One region of the Colwellia sp. Bg11-28 genome, then DNA from elsewhere that is predicted to be linked to it. Evidence: riboswitches for the same ligand, from Rfam matches in the RefSeq annotation. Region 1 holds a riboswitch; the other holds the start of a gene.
What was found. A riboswitch is a leader RNA that binds a small molecule or an ion and turns the genes downstream of it on or off. The one in region 1 is predicted to bind lysine.
Positions count from the first base shown of each region.

Region 2: it holds a riboswitch for lysine, as region 1 does, so the genes downstream of both, CXF79_RS20495 (2,3,4,5-tetrahydropyridine-2,6-dicarboxylate N-succinyltransferase) here and lysC (lysine-sensitive aspartokinase 3) in region 1, are expected to answer to the same signal.

Region 1 is NZ_PJBA01000006.1:1,907,158-1,918,401, reverse strand. It holds gene CXF79_RS15550 (Crp/Fnr family transcriptional regulator) at 93-878, opposite strand; gene CXF79_RS15545 (hypothetical protein) at 1,076-1,549, shown strand; gene CXF79_RS15540 (lytic transglycosylase) at 1,661-3,319, opposite strand; gene gloB (hydroxyacylglutathione hydrolase) at 3,569-4,366, opposite strand; gene CXF79_RS15530 (class I SAM-dependent methyltransferase) at 4,580-5,353, shown strand; gene CXF79_RS15525 (Nif3-like dinuclear metal center hexameric protein) at 5,428-6,186, shown strand; gene CXF79_RS15520 (ElyC/SanA/YdcF family protein) at 6,271-7,035, opposite strand; gene CXF79_RS15515 (BCCT family transporter) at 7,142-8,749, opposite strand; lysine riboswitch at 9,108-9,328, shown strand; gene lysC (lysine-sensitive aspartokinase 3) at 9,477-10,847, shown strand; gene CXF79_RS15505 (MarR family winged helix-turn-helix transcriptional regulator) at 10,999-11,244, opposite strand, start outside.
Region 2 is NZ_PJBA01000018.1:752,994-764,237, reverse strand. It holds gene CXF79_RS20505 (sensor histidine kinase) at 1-1,607, opposite strand, end outside; gene CXF79_RS20500 (methyltransferase) at 1,636-2,697, opposite strand; lysine riboswitch at 2,877-3,122, shown strand; gene CXF79_RS20495 (2,3,4,5-tetrahydropyridine-2,6-dicarboxylate N-succinyltransferase) at 3,296-4,045, shown strand; gene CXF79_RS20490 (PLP-dependent decarboxylase) at 4,227-5,474, shown strand; gene CXF79_RS20485 (succinylglutamate desuccinylase/aspartoacylase family protein) at 5,488-6,618, shown strand; gene traF (conjugal transfer protein TraF) at 6,769-8,034, opposite strand; gene CXF79_RS20475 (hypothetical protein) at 8,225-8,542, shown strand; gene CXF79_RS20465 (TonB-dependent receptor) at 8,821-11,244, shown strand, end outside.

The DNA.
Region 1 (11,244 bases):
GATAAATTTTAGCAGAGATAGAGGGCACCTCACTTAGAGACTTTTTGACAGAATTAAATACCAGCGTTATTTAGCTTTTTTCACGATGAACGTTATTGATTTGAAAGTTGCTTCAAATGATTTAGGGATAATAAGGATAATTGTTTACCATTGAGACTAATTAGCTGTTCATGTTGAAATTTTGACAATAATCGGCTCAAAGTTTCACGACGCATACCTAAGAAGCTGGCAATGTCTTGACGACTAATGGTTAACTCTATTTCTGTTTCATTGCCTGAATGTTTAGCATTGCGCTGACAAATATTAAGTAAAAATGCAGCGAGTAAACAGTCAGCCGATTTTTTACCAGTGATCGCGTGAGCATTACGTTGTTGCTCATAGCTTTGTTTTGTGAGTAATTGAATTAAGTTTTGCTGTAACTCTGGTGCTAATTGTGAACAGGCAGAAAGCGAATCTACATAAACCTCACAAACTGAGTTATCACCTAAGGCAACAGCACTGTAATTATAAACTTCTAAAAATAAAGCATCTTCACCTATCAGTTCACCAGGAAACCTGAAACCAACAATTCTGTCAAGGCCGTCATCATTTTTCTGACACAACTTAAAAGTCCCTGAACATACTGCGAATATAGCGGTAAGTGGACTAGCTTGTTCAAACAATGCAACACCAGCCGATTGATTTAGCGGCAGTGATGAACTTTGTTCGGTGCTAACTTCAACACGTCTAGTTAGATAGTTACTGGTTAAATCAATAGCCTGATTATCGGCGTCGATCGGCTGACAGATGGCTTGCATCGAGCAATTATCACAGTCAACGTATCGCGGATGCTTGTGCTGAGAAGTATTTTTCTTGGTCGTTTTACTAGATAGGGTCATTACTTACAACGAGTATGTTTTATCAATTAAATTAACTAATGGCGTAAACTTTAAGGTGAATAAATTTTCAATAACAAGACGTTTTATTGATATTAGTTAACTAAGACTTAGGGTAGCTAGTTTACTGGCGTTAGTGGATAATAACAACTTTGCAGCAAAAGGTAGGTTTTTCAGTGTCTAATAAGAGGTTTAATAACGTGTTAAAATGGCTTTCCCTTGTTGGTTGTTTATTCCTCATTAGTGCCTGTAAGCCAGTAAGTGAAAAAAGCTCTGTAAATAACGCTAGTGCCCTAGTTGCACTATGTATTGAAAGTCAGAGCCAGTGCGAAATCAATACCGAGTTTGCTCATTTTAAGGTTAAATTTTCTCAGCATCAATTATCAGACAAGGTTATAACTGAGCTACCCTTTTTTATTGAGCTGACACCATTTTCTCAGCAAAGTCCTTTGCAAAGTATTACCAAAGTATCTGCTTATCTGGAGGGTAGAGATATGTTTATGGGTAAGGTACCGGTATTTTTTGAACCTACTGATGAAGGGAACGTTTATTTAGCAGAAAGTTTATTGGCTAATTGCAGTGAAGAACAAATGGTGTGGCGTTTGTGGATAACGGTGGAATTGATAGATAAAAAGCAGACGTTTTTTGTCGACTTTACCAGTCAACGTTTTTAACGTTCATCTTATTTGGCAGATAAAAAGACAATAAAAAAGCGAGCCTGAGACTCGCTTTTTATATATTTCTCAACTCGCTATACTTAGTTCAATGAAAGTAAGCAGTTGTTCTTAAATATTATTAGTTACATCGACAGAAAGCTTTAATCGCTGACCTGGCTGTAAATATTTCTTTCTATCAAGATTATTCCAACGTTCAATATCACTAATTCGAACATTAAACTTATCGGCTATGCGAGCGAAAGAGTCTCCACGGCGTACTTTATAAGTAATATTTCGCATGATGGCGTTTTCGACATTATTACCGGTTTTACTGTTAGCAAAGTTTGACTTATTTGATTTAGTATCGCTTTTTTGCCAAATCACTAACTTTTGACCGAGTTTTAACGTGTCTCTTGGGGCAAAACCATTCCATTTAGCAATACTTTTGCTATTTACCTTATATTTACGTCCTATGTCCCATAAATTATCACCAGATTTAACGGTGTGAACGAGTTTTCGTCCCTTTTGTGGTCTATTTTGCTTTTTAGCAATACGTTGTTCTTGTGAGAAAACATAACTATCTAATGATTTAGCCGCAACAGGAATAAGCAAATGCTTTCCAGCACGTATCTGATTGCCTTTAATGTTATTAACTTGTTGTATCAAATCAACGCGGGTATTAAATTTATTAGCAATAAGTCCTAGATTATCACCGCTTTTAATTTTATAACGTTGCCAAGCGAGTCGATCTTTTTTACTCAGTTTACTCAGACCTAGTTCAAACTTTTCTACACTGTGCGAAGGTAACAATAAACGGTGAGGGCCGTCAGGATCAGTAGCCCAACGATTAAAACCAGGATTTAAACGCTGTAATTCAGCTAACGATAAGCCTGCTAACGTTGCTGCCTTCGCTAAATCGAGCTGTGATTTAATATCTACTTGGCTCAAGACACTTTTATTATCGATTGAATACAGTGATAAATTAAAGTCTTCAGGGCGCTTTACAATATCAGCTAAGGCTAATAATTTTGGTACATAAGCACGGGTTTCTTTTGGTAAATCAAGCGACCAAAAATCGGTCGGTTTACCTAGGCGTTTGTTCTTTCTTACGGCATTTCTAACACGACCTTCGCCAGAGTTATATGCCGCTAATGCGAGCATCCAATCGCCATCGAAAAACTTGTGCAAATATTTTAGGTATTTAATAGCACCTTCGGTTGAAGCAACGACATCACGTCTGCCGTCATACCACCAGTTCTGCTTCATACCAAAACGTTCACCTGTACCCGGCACAAACTGCCACATGCCTGAAGCGCGACCATGCGAATAAGCAAAGGGGTCAAAAGCACTTTCTACAATAGGTAAGAAAGCCAGCTCGATTGGCATATCATTCTTTTCTAACTCTTGAACAATATAGTAGAGGAAAGGCTCGGCACGTTTAGCAACTCGATTAAGGTAACTAGGGTGCTTTACATACCAGTTTCTCTGAGAGACAAGACGTTTTTGATTTGGAATATCAAAGGTTAATTGGCTACGAATGCGTGGCCAAATATTATTCTCATCAATGGATTTTTGATCTTTTAAGGTATTATTTAAAGAGAAGTCAACATCAGCAACAGGATGGATAACGTCAATGCTTTCATCTGCTAATAACGCTTGATTAATCTCAACTGGATGAGCAGTTTCAACTTGCGAATCTGAATTGTCAGTAATGGCATTACCATCACTTTGGGATAGGCTTTGACAGCCGGCTAAAAGAACTACAACGGGTAATAATAAATACTTCATGAATAACCAGTTAAAATCAGCAGGAATTAAAAATAATTGAGCAGATTAGCATGTTTAACACCAATCGGACTAATTTATTGGCTAGTTAGCAATAATGTAGCGGCTTAGAAGCAAGATATAGGTAAAAGAGAATAATCAGCCTAGGAAGTATGTTCAGGATAATTTCTACTAACTTTATAATAACTTATACCTGTTTGGCGGTTCCAATTAGAATCAACAATGCCCATCTAAGCCTTATAAATTGACGGATTAAAAATTATCCTTCCAAGCCCTAATAGCTGAAAAAACCTCACTATCATTAGGCTGATTTTGATTACTATAAGTTTGTGCAGCAAGTTTAATAGATTCTTCATGGCAACGTAGAAAAGGGTTTATCTGCAATTCAAGCGCTATATTAGTTGGAATAGTTGCTTGGTTTTGTTGACGCTTCATTTTTACTTGCTCTGCATAGTTATGCAGGTCAGTGTTATTAGGCTCTACTGCTAAAGCAAAGGCTAAGTTTGCTTGGGTATATTCATGGGCACAATAGATTAACGTATCAGTTGCTAAGCTTGCTAGCTTAGTCAGAGAGTGATGCATTTGTTGGGGAGTCCCTTCGAATAAGCGACCACAACCACCTGAAAATAGGGTGTCACCACAGAAAACCATATTGTCGTTATAATAAGCAATGTGACCTTTAGTGTGACCCGGTAAATCAAGCACAGTAAATCGACAATCAAGCTCCGTTAAGTCAACAGTATCGTTCTCTTTAAGTGTGATATCGAGTTGAGCAATCTTTTCAGTAGCGGGTCCATAAACAGTCACAGGCCACGCTTTATCTTTAGAGTATTCAAGGAGTTTTTCAATACCACCGACATGATCGCTGTGATGATGGGTGATCAGAATGGCAGATAACGCCAAGTTATTTTCTTGCAGGTACTTTATACACACTACTGCATCACCTGGGTCGACCAGTGCAATTTTATCATTATTTTGACTAGAAATAGCCCAAATATAATTATCATTAAACGCGTTAATTGCAGTAACAATTTGGTGAGAGTTAGTCATATGAGATTTTACCTGTAGTTTGATTTATACCCGTTGCCACTCAAGATGCTTGTTTAAGAGTGCTTTAAGCAGCGTTATTCATTTGAACAAGGGAATAACCATTGTTTAAAATAAATGCCTTGCCTAAATCATTTTTAACTCCCACCTAAATCATGCACTTTGAAAGGTAACGGGTATATACTTAATACTATTATACGCCTAAAAGAAGACTCTATGAAACCTGCGTTAGCTTTTCGACAGCCACATTACCCTAACTCATGGAAGGCATTGCCTAATGGAGAAGTCATTAAAAAGGCAATAGAGCAAGAACTTGCCCCTTGGTGGCAAAAGTTTTTTGGTTATCATTTAATTAAGCTTGGTGCATTAAGTAGTGAAATCGAGATACCTGACTGCACTATTAATCATCAAGTAAGTATTAGCATTAAGAATGGCTTGGCTAATGTGGTTGGAGATATTGATGATTTACCTTTGCAGGAGCATAGTGTTGATGTTTGTTTGTTAAGCCATGCATTGGAGTTCTCGCTTGACCCTCACCATGTGGTCCGTGAAGCTAATAGAGTGTTAATTCCCAATGGTTACTTAGTTTTAACGGGATTTAATCCACTAAGCCTTGTTGGCTTAAACCGTTTATTACCGTATAGACGAAGTAAAACACCTTGGAATGAACATTTCTTCTCGCCGATGAGAATCAAAGATTGGTTACATTTAATGGGTTTTGAAATTTTAGCTGACCAACGTTGTTTACATAGTAGTTTAACGGGGAAGGTGAGCACCGACAGCTTAGAACATAGATGGCACAAGTTGGCAAAAAGCTACTTACCTGCCTTAGGCTCTGTTTATGTAATTGTCGCGAAAAAAAGAGTATTACCCTTAACACCAATTAAACCCAAATGGCAGATTCGATCTGGGTTTCGTCCTGTAAAAGTCCCTAGTCTAAGCACACATCGAGAATTAGTGGATCACAAAAAAGGGCATCAGAAGAGATAATTCCCCCAAGAAAAATAGTTTATGTGAACTGACAACCTAACCTTTATTTTATCCTTATTAAAAGTAACCCAACTATGCAAAGTAATGAACTAGAAAGCTATTTAGCTGAATTGTTAAAACCGCAACAAATAAAAGACTTCACTCCTAATGGCTTACAAATTCAAGGTAGTGCTCACATTAGTAAAGTGATCACCGGGGTCACAGCTTCTAAGGCTTTAATTGATAAAGCAATCGCAGAGCAAGCTGATGCCATACTGGTACATCACGGTTACTTTTGGAAAAATGAATCTTACGTTATTCGTGGCATGAAGCATGACCGAATCAAGGCACTATTGCTAAATGACATTAATTTATTTGCTTATCACTTACCCTTAGATATTCATCCGACGCTGGGTAACAACGCACAGTTAGCTAAGTTATTTAATATTGTCGATGTAGAGCCGCTAGAAGTAGGTAATCCATTAAGCGTTGCTATGCAAGGGTGTTTCGAGCATCCATGTAGCGGTGAAGCATTTAGCCAGTTAATTAATAGTACGCTTGAGCGAGAATGTTTACATATTGCGGCACCGAGTAATAAGCCAATAAAAACTATTGCTTGGTGTTCTGGCGGTGGTCAAGGTTATATTGAACTTGCTGCAGAGCAGGGCATAGATGCCTTTTTAACGGGTGAAGTATCAGAACAAACGACTCATATAGCCCATGAAATGGATATACACTTCTTTGCTGCTGGCCATCATGCCACTGAGCGTTATGGGATAAAAGCCTTAGGAGAGCATTTAGCTGAAAAGCACGGACTTGAAGTAATATTTGTTGATATCGATAACCCCGTTTAAAACTTAAGGTTTAAGCGGAGACAGGTTACGTCGGTTCATTATTTGAATCTATTTTATCGATTCAAGTAACCTTCTTAATTTTATTTAGCTAAATAGTGATTTAAACCATTGCACTATCAGCCCTAAACTCTCGTACCAGGCAATAGTGGTTTGTTCTAGTTTCTTACTACTAGGCATATAATGAGCCCAGTTTTTGCTACTGTCTGGGTTCTTTACCCAATAGCCAGTCGGCGCAGCAATAGGGTATATTCCTTCTGCCTGGAAGTAATTGATAGAGCGTGGCATATGGTCAGCATTTGTTACCAGTATCACTTGGGTACCTTGTACCCGTGGGGCAATGAGTTGTGCTTCTTCTTCAGTATCCTTTGGAAAATTCTCAGTAATAATTTTTTGCGCAGGAACGCCTAAAAGTACCAATGATTGTTTTACCGTTTCCGCATTAGAGACTGGATTATGTCCGCCATAACCTGATGTGATTATTCTGGCTTCTGGATGTAACTGATATATACGTAAAGCTTCAACCATGCGTTGTAAGGAGCAATTAGCTAATTGGCTGGTTACTGGCAACTCTGCGTTGGTATTATGACCGCAACCTAATACCACGATGTAGTCGATAGATACGTTGGTTTTAACATAAGGCGGGTAATCATTCTCAATAGCGGTCATAACCGTATTTGAAAAAGGTGCGAAGGCGCTGATAAGTAAAATGACTATCGCTGCAGATAAGCTCTTAATACTTTGTTTAGGCTTTTTACGATGAACAATGAGGGCAAAAATGAGTAATAACAGCACTATATTGATGGGCATGATCAATACAGTGATGATTTTTTTAAGAAGAAATAAATCCATATGGTTCAGCTAAGTTACCTAGAGCATTGATATCTATTTACTATATCAAGTATTGCACTAGGCTGCTTAGCTAAATTAAACTTTGTTGGGAGAAAGCTAAGTTGCCCTAACCTAGTTTTTTATACTCTCTTTTTAATCCCAAGAATAAACCGAAACACATAACAATTAGTAGTATGGTAAAAGGTAATCCTACTGTGATGGCTGCAGCTTGCAAGGCACCCAGCGCATCTTTGCCTCCGCCGAATAATAATGCAGCAGCAATGACCCCTTCGATAGCAGCCCAAAATATTCTTTGTGGTACCGGCACATCTACTTTACCACCAGCGGTAATACTGTCTATGACTAAAGAGCCTGAATCTGATGAAGTGACAAAGAAAATCAATACCAAGACAATCGCCAAGAACGAAGTAACATTGCTTAAAGGCAAGTTCTCTAACATTTGAAATAGTGCTAACGAGCTATCACCAATGCCTTGAGCTAATTGACCTACACCATTTTGTACTTGTTCAAGACCCATGCCGCCAAAGGTTGCCATCCATACTGATGTAAGTAAAGTAGGAACAAATAATACTGCTAATATAAATTCACGAACCGTTCTGCCGCGCGAAATTCTTGCGATGAACATACCGACAAACGGTGACCAAGAAACCCACCAAGCCCAATAAAATACAGTCCAGCCATGGTAAAACGTTTCGTCTTCACGACCAATCCAGTTACTTAACGGAATAATATTTTCGGCATAGGCAAGCAGGGTTGTGCCAACACCATTAATAATCACTACAGTAGAGCCCGTAATAATAACAAATAACATTAATACAACCGCAAGTGACATATTGATATTACTTAATAGTTTAACCCCACCATCTAAGCCTCGAGTCACTGAGAATATGGCGACCATGGTAACGCCAAATATAATGGCAATCTGAGTGTTTATGGTATTGGGTATATCGAATAGGAAGCTTAAACCTCCAGCCGCTTGTTGTGCCCCAAAACCTAAAGAAGTAGCGAGACCAAAAATAGTAGCTAATACCGCGGTAATATCAATGACATTGCCCGGCCAGCCCCAAACTCGCTCGCCTAACAATGGGTAAAAAGAAGAGCGGATGGTTAATGGCATGTTGCAGTTAAAAGTGAAGAAAGCTAAAGACAAACCTACAACGGCATAGATGGCCCATGGGTGTAATCCCCAGTGATACATTGTTGCCGCCATCGCCATTTTAGCTGCCTCGGGAGTACCGGCAACCGTATTTAGGGGCGTGCCATACCAATTAGTGAAGTAACCAACAGGCTCTGCAACACTCCAAAACATTAAACCTATGCCCATTCCGGCAGAAAATAGCATAGAAAACCAAGACAATTTGCTAAAGTCTGGTTTTGCTTCAGTACCACCGAGTCGGATTTTTCCAAAAGGTGAAACAACCAAGGCTAAACAAAAAAGGACAAAAAGGTTACCGCTGACAATGAATAGCCAGTCAAAATGGTCGATAGACCAACTTTTTGATGCATCGAATGATTGTTTGGCTAATTCAGGGAATAGTAGGGTTAATAGAACAAATACAACAATAAGTGTAGATGAGAAAAAGAACACAGGATTATGTAAGTCCATGCCCATTATTTCTACGTTATTCTCTCCAATCACGTGGTCAGATCGGTAAACTGACTTTTCAACAACAAGCTCCTTATCTTTATCTGTATCTTCTTTGTTTTTGCTCATTATGGCTTCCTGTAAGTAGTTTTGAATAAAACGGGCTTTGTATACACATTGTTACTGTACAGTGTTTAGCGAATAATTTCCCCCTTTGCAGGGTTTAATCATTAAACAAACCAAAGACCTAAGTGAGTAAAGTATAGCCTTGACTCTCGATTTTGCTTTTGTAAAGTAATTAGTTAGCAAGTTTTCTTATGCTTGGTAGATAGATAATAGGTAGTAGAGTACCTAGGACGATGCCGATCAAAGTGAATAATAAGGGCAAAAAACTTATAAAAACTGACTAATAGCCTGTTGCAATGTAAGGTTAAATCGGTTCTAATGATTTCGCATTGTGGTTTAGGGTCAATACTCTAAAATATAATGTACCAGAAGAGGTGCGAAACTTAGGTAGAAAACGAGAGGAACCACATTCCAAATACCGTTTTTGAGGGAAGTTATCGCCGAGAGTATTTAAAAGTGGATTTAGATACTCGGTCACTAAGGTTGAATCCTTATGGCTGTCACCTGACGTATTTGTTAAATGATACCTAACTAATTAGGTATCATTAAGCATTAAATAATAGGTGGAGAGCTTCTGGCTGAAAAAGTTTCGTTTTTTTTGCAGTTTATTAGATATCCCTTTAAACGTGCAAAATACACCACTCGCTACCTACTCAGTCATGCTCTTCCAATAGTTAATTTACTCAGCAAAGAGCTCAGTAAGTAACTAGTATTTTTATGGGAGAATTTTGTGAATTCAGTTCAATCTACATCATCTTTAACTGTTGCCAAGTTCGGCGGTACTAGTGTTGCCGATTACCAAGCTATGCTTCGTTGCGCCAATATTATTAAAAATGATAACAGCAATCGTCTAGTGGTTGTTTCAGCTAGTTCAGGCGTGACAAACCTGCTAGTTCGCTTAAGTCAGAAAAATGTATCTGTCATTGAGCAAAAGGATATTGTTGAAAATATCCGCGCTATTCAAGTCAATATTACTCAGCATTTATCAAGCGATGTTGAAGCACAGCTTAATCAAGAAATAAACAGCTTACTTGATGAACTAACTCAACATGCACTAACGCAGTTATTACAATACTCGACTAAGACAGCAGATGCCATTCTTGCCTTTGGTGAGCAATTTAGCTCGCGAATTTTTGCTCAAGTTTTACAATCTGTTGATATTCCAGGTGAGTATTTCAATGTGCAACAAGTGATGAAAACCAATAGTTTATATGGCAAAGCGGTAGTAGATCTTAATCAACTGAGTGAACAAAGCACACAACTGCTTGCCCCAAAACTGATTGATAAAGTTATTGTTACTCAGGGATTTATTGGCCAAGATAGCCAAGGTCATACGACTACGCTAGGGCGAGGTGGATCCGATTATTCCGCAGCATTACTTGCTGAAGCTTTAAATGGTAATAATTTATCTATTTGGACGGATGTTGTAGGTATCTTTACTACCGACCCGCGTATTACTGACCAAGCGCGGGCGATTAAAGAAATTAGCTTTGGCGAAGCGGCCGAAATGGCCACCTTTGGCGCGAAAATATTACACCCCGCGACACTGATCCCTGCAATGCGCCGCAATATTCCAGTTTTTGTTGGTTCAAGTAAAGAGCCAGAAAAAGGTGGTACGCAAATTAAGCAAAAAGTTGATTCGAATCCCACTTATCGCTCCATTGCATTAAGACGTGAACAAACGTTAGTGACGGTAAAAAGCCCGGCTATGTTACATGCTAGCGGATTCTTAGCAAAAGTGTTTGGCGTATTAGCGAAACATGAGTTAAGCATTGATTTGATCACTACCAGTGAAATTAGTGTCGCTTTAACTTTTGATAACCCAAGTGGTTCAACGCAATCGTTAATTACTAATGCCGTGGTGGCAGAATTAGAGCAGTTATGTGAAGTTAGCGTTGAGCATGGTTTATCGCTAGTTGCTGTGATTGGGAATGGTTTAACGTGTGCTAAAGGTATTGGTCAAAGCATTTTTGAAACGATTAATGATGTGAATATCCGTTTAATTTGTCATGGCGCTAGTGCCAATAACTTATGCTTTTTAGTGAATGAAGATGAGGCAAATTATGTGGTTGAGAAATTACATAATACCTTATTCGCTTAAGCCTAGTTTTCTTAATAGATTGCTCAGGACACCTTACTTGATACTTTCTATCTGACGGTAATGTACTGTTAACGTCATTGTTAAATTAATAAATAAAGAAAGAATGATAAACGCTTCATTCTTTCTTTTCTTTCTCTGGGTTGTTTAGCGTTCAATCGCTGATATTAGCAATAAGCTGATCAAGTTCTTGATTTAAGTTGAGTAATTTATCTGGTGTTAAACCCGTTACAGCAAACATTTTTCCAGGAATATGTTCTGCACTTTGTTGTAATCCCATCCCTTTTTTAGTTAGTTTGATGATAACTACCCGCTCATCTGACGGTTGTCGAACTCGAGTAAGTAACCCTTGTGCTTCCATTCTTTTAAGTAAGGGAGATAGTGTGCCTGAATCTAAATC
Region 2 (11,244 bases), on a different contig from region 1:
AAAGTGATATCAAAACACACACCATGCTCTGGTTCATTATCAAGCACTATATGACCATCTAGCGCTTGAGTAACTAAATTGTAAACTAAATGCATACCTAAACCACTACCACCACTGCCGCGTTTGGTGGTTGTAAAGGGATCAAAAATTTTTGCCTTCACCGAATCATCAATACCAAGACCATCGTCACTATAATTAATATGCAATTGATCACTAAGGTTCATAACGTTTATCGTTATCGTACCTTGTTCAAGTCCTTCAAAGGCATGATAAATTGAATTTAGAATCAGATTTATTAATATCTGATTGATGGGTCCTGGTTTACTCTTTATGTTGAGATCTTCTGGACAGATCACTGAGACAGTTACATTAGTAGACATCAGTTTAGCTGAAAGTGTTAGCAATACTTCATCGAGTAAATCATGAACATTGAAAGTAGAACTCTCAGCACTAGATTGGTCAACAGCAACCTTTTTAAAGCTCGATATTAATTTTGCTGCGCGTTCTAAATTGCGAAATATTATCGAGACATTTTCAACACCATCAGTTAAGAATTTCTTTAATTGGCTAGATTTTAATGTTTTATCTTCAAAAGAAGCTTTAATTTCGTTTAGCTTATCTGCTAACAAACTTGAAGCAGTAACACCCAAACCAATAGGGGTATTTACTTCATGTGCGATGCCGGCAACCATGTCACCGAGTGAAGCCATCTTTTCAGTCTCAACCAATTGCCCTTGAAATTCATGTAGTTTTTCTAAGGTTGATAATAACTCTTGATTTGATTCTTTTAATGCATCTGTTCTCGCACTAAGCCTATTCTCTAATGCTTGATTTTGAGATAAAGCATGCTGATGCTCATCAATTATTCTAGTGATATGCTTATCAGTGCGAAGTAATAATACATTGATGTTTTTAGCCAGAATATCAAGCTCTTTGTAAGGCTGGTTAGCTAATTTAAGGGTGAAATTTTTACTTTGTGATATTTGTCCAACATCTTCGATTAGCTTGACTATGGGCTGATTGGCTTTATTAAATAACCATTGCGAAACACCAAACGCAATTATAAGAAAAAAGAGAAGAAAGCTAACCATAATATAGGTTAATTTTTTGATGAAACTTTGCTTTTCAAGCAGGCTAGATTGGATAAATAAGTAGCCCAAGGTATGCTGACCTTGGCTGACTTTTACAATAAGTTCTAGATGATTTTCTTCAAACTGGATAGTACTTAATTGTGATATATGAGCTATTTTGTCGCTAATAGCTGGAAAGTTATGATTTTTATTATAGCTACTGAAATACTCTATGCTGCTATCTTCATTCAAGCGATACACATGTATACGATTGATGAGAGGAGTTGAGATTAATTTTTTAAGTTCGCTGCTCAGTGCTGTTTGACTATTATCATTATCACTTTCTAGAAATTGACGACTATTTTTTGCGAGGATATTTGCCCATGCTCGAGTTTCACTAGCGATAGTCTTATTCTCATGTTCATCGACCATATTAATAATGCTCATCGAAACAGCGATGATTATTAATAGGGTTAACCCCATTATACTTTTAACTAAGCGACTGTGCAGTGATATGGTGTTGGTTAAGTGTGGCATGGTACCCAATAAATTATATTTTGTATCTTTATGATAGCTGAGCTCGGTAAATAGTAAACCCTTTGTCTTTTGTTATCACGCGAGTATTACCAATGTGTGTTTCCATGATCGGTTGATAACGTAAAAAACTGTTGGCTACTATCGTAATGTTACCTTGTTTGTTAAGTTTTTTATTTATTCCGGCTAAAAAGTCTTCACTGGCTTGGTAGTGCGTTTTAACACCTTGATGAAATGGAGGGTTTGAAACAACGTGTTGATAGTGTTCGTTAACATCCGATAAACTATTTGATGGGAATACATTACCCGATAGACCGTTTAAAGCTAAACTCTCTTGTGCTGAGGTTAATGCCAAAGCGCTAACATCTAATAGAGATAAGTTTGTACCGCTAAATTTCTTGCCAATAAAGCAACTGATTACTCCTGCACCACAACCAAAATCGAGTACTTTTCCTGTCATTTTACTCGGTAAATTACTTAGTAATAATGCGGTACCAACATCAAGCTTTTGCTGACTAAAAACACCCGGTAAAGAAGCTATTGTTAGCTCAATACCTTCTACAGTAATTTGGTATTTTTTGAACCAATCTTGCAGGTTGAAAACATCTGATAACCTTTCTGGCTGAAATAGACCAACAAAAAGCAGACAATGGCGTGCAGCATCGACTTTTTGACAACAAGAAAATATATGTTGAGTTAATTTAGCTGCAGACTGTATACCGCCTTTTTTCTCGCCAACCAGTATTATTTTTGTTTCATCATTTATGCAATGAGTAATCATAGCAAGCGTGAAGTTGAGTTCAGCTTTACTTTTAGGAAACGCTATTATCACAAGATCATGACAGCTTGTTGTTTGATATGTGCTGGCAAAAGTTGCCTTAACATTTTTAGTCTTTGTTGGACTGCAATGCTTTTTGGTAATTGCCTGATAATCAATGAAATTTGTATTAAAGCAATGGATAGTGTCTGGTTTATGAATCTCTGTATAAGCCTCAATGAAACCATCTTCAGGTAAGTTAATAAATAAAGGAACTTTAGCTACAAGTAATTCACTATTACGTAACAATATTTGGCTAGGGTTTGACAATGACATAGGGCAAGACACAGGGCAATAAATAGAGAAAGAACAATGGTTATATTCTACGGTAAATAAGTATAAGGGAATAGGGTTATTTGCCGTAAGTTAATTGTGTCGAGATAAAAAAAATGCTTAAATAGTAAGTGTCCCTAATTCCAATTTATTGGTTGAGTAACTAACCAGTAAATTTTAATAGGGCCAGAAGAGGAGCGTTAACCAGGTAATTACTATTGTTTTGTATTGTCTTGAACAATTCAAAAACAGATATCAAAATCTGTAGATGGTAATGAGGGGGATTAACGCCGAGATAAATGGCTATTTGATAAGCTGTTTATCGGTTGTGTACTTTATATATTTTATAAAGTAGTGGGCTGAATCCCAACAACTGTCACTTTGAAAAACAACCCTATGGGTTGTTTAAGTGGGGAGCTTCTGGTCTTTGCATATTAGCCCAAATATCGGCTCAGCTGATATTATGCTCTTCTCTGTCAATGCCCAGTCCTCCGCACAATGTATTTAGTTTTATTCATTAAGTGTGCCTTAAGCATACCTTTGATAACACGAATACTCATAATCTTTCTATAGACTTTTTATCAGATAAGCGGAGTAATAAATGAACTGGCAAGATGTATTAGCACAGTTAGAATCAGGTAGTTTACGAGCGGCAAACCAAGATGATGCCGGTAACTGGCATGCCAACATTGAAGTGAAACAAGGTATTTTAGCTGCTTTTAAAGCAGGTAAAAACATTGCTTTTGATGATAATTACCAAGGTTTTGTTGATAAACACAACTTACCAGCTCGTCAATTTACACCTGAAGATGGTGTTCGTTTAGTACCAGGTGGTTCATCAGTACGCGCAGGTGCTTACGTTGCCGAAGGCGTTATCATCATGCCACCAGCTTATATCAATGTTGGCGCTTTTGTTGATAGTGGCACTATGGTTGATAGCCATGCTTTGATTGGTTCATGTGCACAAGTTGGTAAAAATGTACATATTTCAGCAGCCGTTCAAATTGGTGGCGTATTAGAGCCAATAGGCGCTAGTCCGGTAATCATTGAAGATGGTGCCTTTTTAAGTGCTGGTGTCGTTGTCGTTGAAGGCATTGTTGTTAAAAAAGGTGCGGTATTAGCACCAGGCGTATCTCTTTCAAAATCAGTACCTGTTTATGACTGTGTTAATCAAGTTATGAGAGAAAAAGGTGCTGAAATTCCAGAACGTGCAGTTGTTGTACCTGGTACCCGTCCTGTTAAAGGTGAATGGGCTCAAGAGCAAGGTCTAAGTATGGCCTGTGCGCTTATCGTTAAATATCGCGATGAACAAAGCGATGCTTCTTTAGAATTAGAATCAATTCTAAGATAATACTTAGGGGATCATAACCTCGTTGCCGTAGCACTCAACTTATTCGTCAAAAGTACTCATTGATAGTCATCAACTCCGTGCTTTACCCTTTAATTTGAGCGTTACCGCTTAGCGTTTATTTACCCCTGATATAACTATCTACCGTTTTAAAACTTAAAAGAAAACTATAAAGATAATTATGATGACTAAATCCACTTGGTTTGACACCAGCATTGAAAATGCCTTAGTTACACATGAATCACCAGAAGATGAACAAGGCTATTTTGTTTATCAACTTGATGCACTTAAAGCACATTTAGCCGCTTTACAGCAGCAAGATGTCATTAAATTATGGTTTGCCGTTAAAGCGAATCCACTATCCAAAATAATTCAAACATTAGATAGTGAAGGCTTTAACTTTGATGTTGCTAGTAGCGGTGAGTTAGCTCAAGTTTTAGCGCAGGGAATAGACCCTAGTCGGATCTTAAATACTGGACCAGCTAAATCAAAAAAACAACTGACTGCATTTATTAAGCAGGGCGTTAATACTTTTGTGGTTGAGAGTCTAAATCAACTGAACTGGTTAAATGAAGCAGTACTTGAGCAGGAACAATCACTCAAGAGTGTTGAAAAACCGAAAGTACTACTGAGAGTTCAGCTGCAATGGCATGAAGGCGAGAAAAACCCACTGGGTGGAAATAGCTTAACGCCCTTTGGTCTATCAGTGTCTGAATGGCAGAATATTCATGTAGATAGCTATCCAGCGTTGGATCTTTGTGGCTTGCATATTTTCCAATGGGGTAACATGCTCAGTAATGAAAAAATGTTTTCATTATGGTCCCAAATGATAACTCCCTTGACTGATTTAGCTAGTAGCATTGGTATGACACTTGATGTACTCGATTTAGGTGGTGGTTTAGGTATTGATTATTTAGGCGAGGGACAAGCTTTGTCTTGGTCTCAAGTTATCGAAGACTTGGCCATTATCAAAGCAAAAGCTGGTGTCAAAGAATTATGGCTTGAGTTGGGACGTTTTGCGGTTGCAGAGTATGGCTATTATGTCGTGCCTGTTGTTGATAGAAAAATGAATTACAACCAAGATCAGTTAGTGTTGGCGGCGGGAATAAATCATTTATTGCGTCCTGCTATTACTGATCAACCTTTTCCGGTACAGATACTACGAGAAGGGTTTGTAGCTGAAGACGACTCTATGCAAGCTTTTGATTTGCATGGCCCTTTATGCACCAGTATGGATAAATTAGGGCATTTACAGTTACCTAAAGACACGGCTGTTGGTGAACAACTCGTGTTTGGTTATTGCGGTGCTTATGGCTTTACTGAAAGCATGCCGTTTTTCTTATGTCATGAATTAGCGGCTGAATATGTTTACCAAAATGGTACGCTAACTCAAATCAGAGCAGCTCTGCCTGCTTCATCTTATTTGGCTTAGTTGAGGAGTTTCGATGAATAATTTTACCAAAGAAGTGATGTCCGTTGGCGAAATGGCAAGTGGTGCTAAGCTCACTGTGCCGGTATATGTTTTTGAAACTGAAAATAATTCTGCTCCCAGTGTTTATATTCAGGCTAATATGCATGGTGCTGAAGTACAAGGTAATGCAGTTATCTTTCAGTTACTTGAACTGCTACAGCATTGTAATTTACAAGGCAATATTACCTTAGTACCCTATGCTAACCCAGTAGCCTGTAATCATAAAAATGGTGAATATACTTTAGGTCGTTTTGACCCCATTACCGGGGAAAACTGGAATCGCATGTATCACTTTGATCAAAGTGTTATTGCCCCCTTTGCGCAGCAATACCTTGATGCGAGTGAAGAAGAAATAGCAGATAAATTCCAGCAACTTTTGATTACTGAAATAGATCAACGATTAGAGCACAATATTTGGGGTATCACTACGGGGCAACGTATTGCCTACCAGTTACAACGACTTGCCCATCAAGCCGATATCGTTTTAGACTTACACACAGGACCTATTTCAAGTAAGCACTTATATTGTCCAGAGTATGCAAAATCGAGCGCGGAGTATTTTGATATTGAGCATACTATCTTTATTCAAAATGGTTTTGATGGCGCCATGGACGAAGCAACATTTTGTCCATGGTGGAGCTTACAAGAAGCTTATCAAGATTTAGGTCGCAACTTTACTATGGGCAAAGGAGCTTTTAAGAAAGAAAGCTTTACCGTTGAACTTGGCTCTCAAGAGCAAATTGACCTAGATGTAGCTAAGCAAGATGCACTTGGTATTTTATCTTATTTGCAATCTCAGGGTGTTATCGATAATAAACAGTATCAGCCACAGGAAATGACTAGATACGCTTGTTATCTGAAAGATTATAAAGCCTTATATTCACCTATGGGTGGAATGGTTGATTACCTTGGGGAATTTGGTAAGCCTTTAGCAGCTGGTGAGCCGTTAGCCCGAATTCTTCGTATGGATAATTACGGTGATGGTGAGGCATTGCATTATGTGTCACTTGAGCAAGACGTTATTCCTATTTTGCACTTCGCTTCTGCGAGTGTTAATCAGGGCACTGAGTTATATAAGGTCTTTTGTAATTACTTTGAGCTTTAAGATCCATTAAGCAAAATACATATATTACAAAAAAGCAGTTATTGAATATTATCAATAACTGCTTTTTTATTGCGCTTGAAAGGCGACAACATACAGAACCCCCACTTGTTGCTACTTAAGTAAGCCACTTATTTTTCTCTATTAAGATGGCTATATTTTTAAGCTGAGTTGTAATGCTGCCCCTATAGTGTCACTACCTCCCGTAAAGGCAGCAATATCAACGGCGAAAACATCCCAAGGTGATATACCAATACCCGCAGTATAAATATCATCATCAACATTATTTAAGTCAGTACGATAACCTAAACGAAATTGAATGTGCTCATAGAAACGAAACTCAGCTCCCACGCCAGCATATTTTGATGGCTCAATAGACGCGATTTGTTCACGATCAGTTAAATCAATATCGGTTGCTAAATTGAGCCAACTGTTTTGATAGCTTAAACCAAAGCTAGTACTATTTTCTAAGGTGAAAATTAGGTTTTGCTCAGCATGATGCACGGTTTGCTTGATTAAATTATTTGTGACCAATGCCGCATGCCATTGACGTTCTTCGCCCCAATTTACATATAATCCTAAGTCTATATTAGCGCCACTTTTGTTGGTGATATTCTCATCATTGGTAATCTCGAAATCGTCGTCATCGAAGTCACTAATTTGTACGCGGTTATAATAAAGATCAATACGTTGATATTTTAACTTGGCACCGACACTTAGATCATAGTTAGTGTGTGTAACCACAGGGTAACCAGCCATAAAACCTGCCTCAGCAATGGAGTAACCGATGGCTGAGGTTGCTGACTTTAGATCTTTTAAATCTAGGTCTCCTGAAAAAATGGCATCATTTAATATTTCTTCATCGCTTTCGTTATAATCCATTACTCCAGCAATACGACTATATTGGTTGGTAAAAAGACCAAAACTCAAAAATTGATTAGGGATGATAATTTGTAAGTTCAAGCCATTACGCACTTTTACAACTTGCCCATCTATTTTTTCAAAGTCAGCAATTATAGTGTCGACCTGCTGATTTAAATCATCGTTGTAGTTTTTCATTTGCTCGGGTGATTGAATAATTTGCAGTGACATACCGTTTATATCGTCGGCCAATGTATCAAGATCGTTACTAATGTCCTCAGCGGTATCAATAACATTATATTTATCAGATGCCATGATGCCTATATTTAAAGAAACAAAGACGTCATTATCATTACGGAATTTAGTCAGTAAGGCGGGGTTGCTCAACGATGAAGTAAAGTCTTGTGTTAGGCCAGTAAAACCTTGTCCTGTTCGCTTTGCGGTAAAGCTTTCACTATAAATTGGAAGTGTTACAAGCATTATGGGCAGTAAAAATAATGCTTGTTTTAGGGGTATAGCACTAGCTTTATTTAATGGGGAGTGGGTCAAAGGTGCCATAAAGATATCCTTGGTTAATAAGACAACATAACTATTCAATCAATAACTACTCGATGCGATGGTAGGAGAGGAGAACTTGCATAAAGTATAGCGCAGCACTGCTGTTTTTTTTGTTGAAGGTGAAAAAAATCTCTTACAGAGGTAGAAGCAATTATTGAGTTTGATTTTTAAGTGTTATACTATAACAAGTATGAACTTTACATTATCTCAACTTCAAATGAATGAACGACAAATTCGCCAGAGTGCTTTAACGCTCTTGCTTTTTTGCGCCACTTTGTTTGTCCATAGTGAGCATTATGCACAAGTTGAATTTGACACCTTTGCAAGCTTTGAACAGCATGACTGTAACTTGTGTCAACAAGGTATCGACACCCCACCAAGCCCTATAAGGCTATATCCGATATCTTCAGGTATCACTAATTTTGACAAAATTCGCATTATCAATCTTAAGCTAATTTCCTCAGCTTACGTATACCCTCCATTAAGAGCGCCGCCAAGCTTTCTGTAGTTTTCTTATTATGTATTTTTATAGTGAAGTGCTTAGTCAAAATAAGTACTTCACTCATATCAATCAGATTAATTAATGGTTCAAATTTTAATGAGGATAAATTTTTAAGAACAAGGCGATTGATTGAGCAATAGCTTGCTATTGAAAGCAACAATGTTTTTGGATATTTAGACCATTTAAAAAGATCACTTAGTTAGTCTGATTGGTATTAGTTGTCTGTCTGCGAATATCAATTTGCAGTGCGGTATACACCTCCTAAAATTATCGGAAACCAGTTTATGTCATTCTCTGCGACTCAAAAGAGCACTAATGCTCAAGTAAAATCACCTTTGAAAAAAATAGTTAGTGCTACGGTACTGTCGACACTGGGTACAATGTTATGTTTTGTTCCTAACACCTTCGCTCAGCAGTTATCTGGTGTTGTACTGAACAAACAAGGTCAACCGATTAATAATGCTACTGTAGGGTTAAATGGAGATTCACAGCAAGTACGCACAAACTCTCTGGGACTATTTAATTTTACCGATGTTAAGAAGGGGGTTTTTGAACTTCACATTAGTGCTAAAAACTACGGTCATAGCAATCAACACATTACAATGAAAGAAGAAGATATTACTGACTTAAGTGTAGTGTTACCTAGATCGGTAATGGAAGTTATTGATGTACATGCAACACCACTACATACTTCGTCAATCGAGTCAGCATTGCCTATTAATGTGCTCAGTGAAGATGAATTAAAAATGAAACAAGCGGCAACGTTAGGCGAAACCTTAAAAAATGAAGTTGGTGTTCATTCTAGTTATTATGGTCCGGTTGCCAGCACACCGATTATTAGAGGCTTGGATGGCCCTAGAGTACTTATTACACAAAACGGATTAGACGTTGGCGATGCATCACGCGTCGGGCCTGATCATGTTGTCGCTACAGAAACGAGTACCGCCACTCAAATAGAAGTTTTACGGGGTCCAGCGACACTTTTTTATGGCAGTGGCGCTATTGGTGGTGTGGTTAACGTGGTGGATGGACGTGTGCCAACGAGTAGTGATGATCAAGTCGATTACTTGTTACAATATAACGATGTATCTAATGAGCAGCAGGCCTCTGTTAATATCCAAACGGGTACTGATAACATTGCTTTTCATCTTGATGCCTTTTGGCGTGACTCTAAAGACTATAAACTTGCGGGTGAAGCTGATATCCATAACGAAGACCATGATGAAGGTCATGAAGATGAGCACGAAGATGAGCACGAAGAACATGAAGAGCATGGGGAAACTCGTCTAGCCAATAGCTCAAGTACTTCCAGTGGCGCAACACTGGGTTCAAGTTACTTATTTGAAGATGGCTTCATCGGTTTCTCTTATGGTTTTATGGACAGAGAATACGGCATTCCTGGACATAGTCATGGGGAAGAACATGATGATGAGCATGAAGAAGAACACTCAGATCATGATGAAGAAGTCGGTGTTTATGCCAAAATGAAGCAAGATAGATGGCAAGTACTTGGTGAGTATAATTTCGAGCAACAATTTATTAGTAAAATAGCAACAAAATTTGCTTATAGTGATTATCAGCATCAAGAGATTGAGTCAGGTGAAGTGGGCACAACTTTTACCAATAAAAGTACCGAAGCACGCATTGACCTATTCCACGAAAACACCGCAGGATGGCAGGGTGCATGGACAATTCATTATAAATCATCAGACTTTAAAGCACTGGGTGAAGAGGCTTTTTCTCCTCCATCTAAATCGGAAATGTTTGCTGTTGCTTGGTTAGAAGAGAAACACTTCGGTTCGGTATTGTTGCAGTTAGGTGCAAGGGTCGAGCAGGTAAATATAGATGCTGATGATAGCTTAATTGGCTTTGAAGATTCTCATCAGGATCAACATACAGAGCCATCACACGATGAACATCATCAAACATTAGTCTCATTCGATCAGCAGTCATTTACGCCAATCAGTGCCTCAGTAGGCTTAGTATGGAATTACCAACCAGGTTATAATTTAGGGTTCTCAACAGCATTATCACAACGAGCGGCCTCTGCGGGAGAGTTATTTTCCTTTGGTCCACATATAGGAACTAATACCTTTGAAGTCGGTGCTATGTTTGATGTGCACCAAGAAGGTGATGAAGTACATGTTGAGTTAGCCGAGCAAGCACCGAGTGTTGAAACGTCACTTAATTTTGACTTAACATTCCGAAAATTTAATGGTGATTTTGGCTACGTCATTAGTGCTTTTTATAACCGTGTAGATGATTATTATTATCAGCGAGATACCGGTTTATTTTTTGTTGAGGAACACGGCCATGCCGATGAACATGAAGATGAAGCAGGGCTACCGATTTTAGTGTATCAGCAAGATGATGTTGAGATGTACGGTGCTGAAGCTGAGTTTGTTTATCAGGTTTCATCGTCATTTAAAACAAGCCTAATAGCTGATTACATTCGTGCACGCTTAGTGAATGAAGATGGAAATGATAACTTGCCACGCATCCCGCCGATGCGAGTGGGTGCTATTTTCAATTACCAAGCCGATAAGTTTGATAGTGAGCTAAGCGTGAGCCATTACTTCGAGCAAGATGATGTTGCAGAGTTAGAGACAAACACCGATAGTTATACCATGGTTGATGCAAACTTTAATTATTACATCAATGGTGTTGGTGATGATTTAACCGTGTATGTAAAAGCACAAAACTTAACA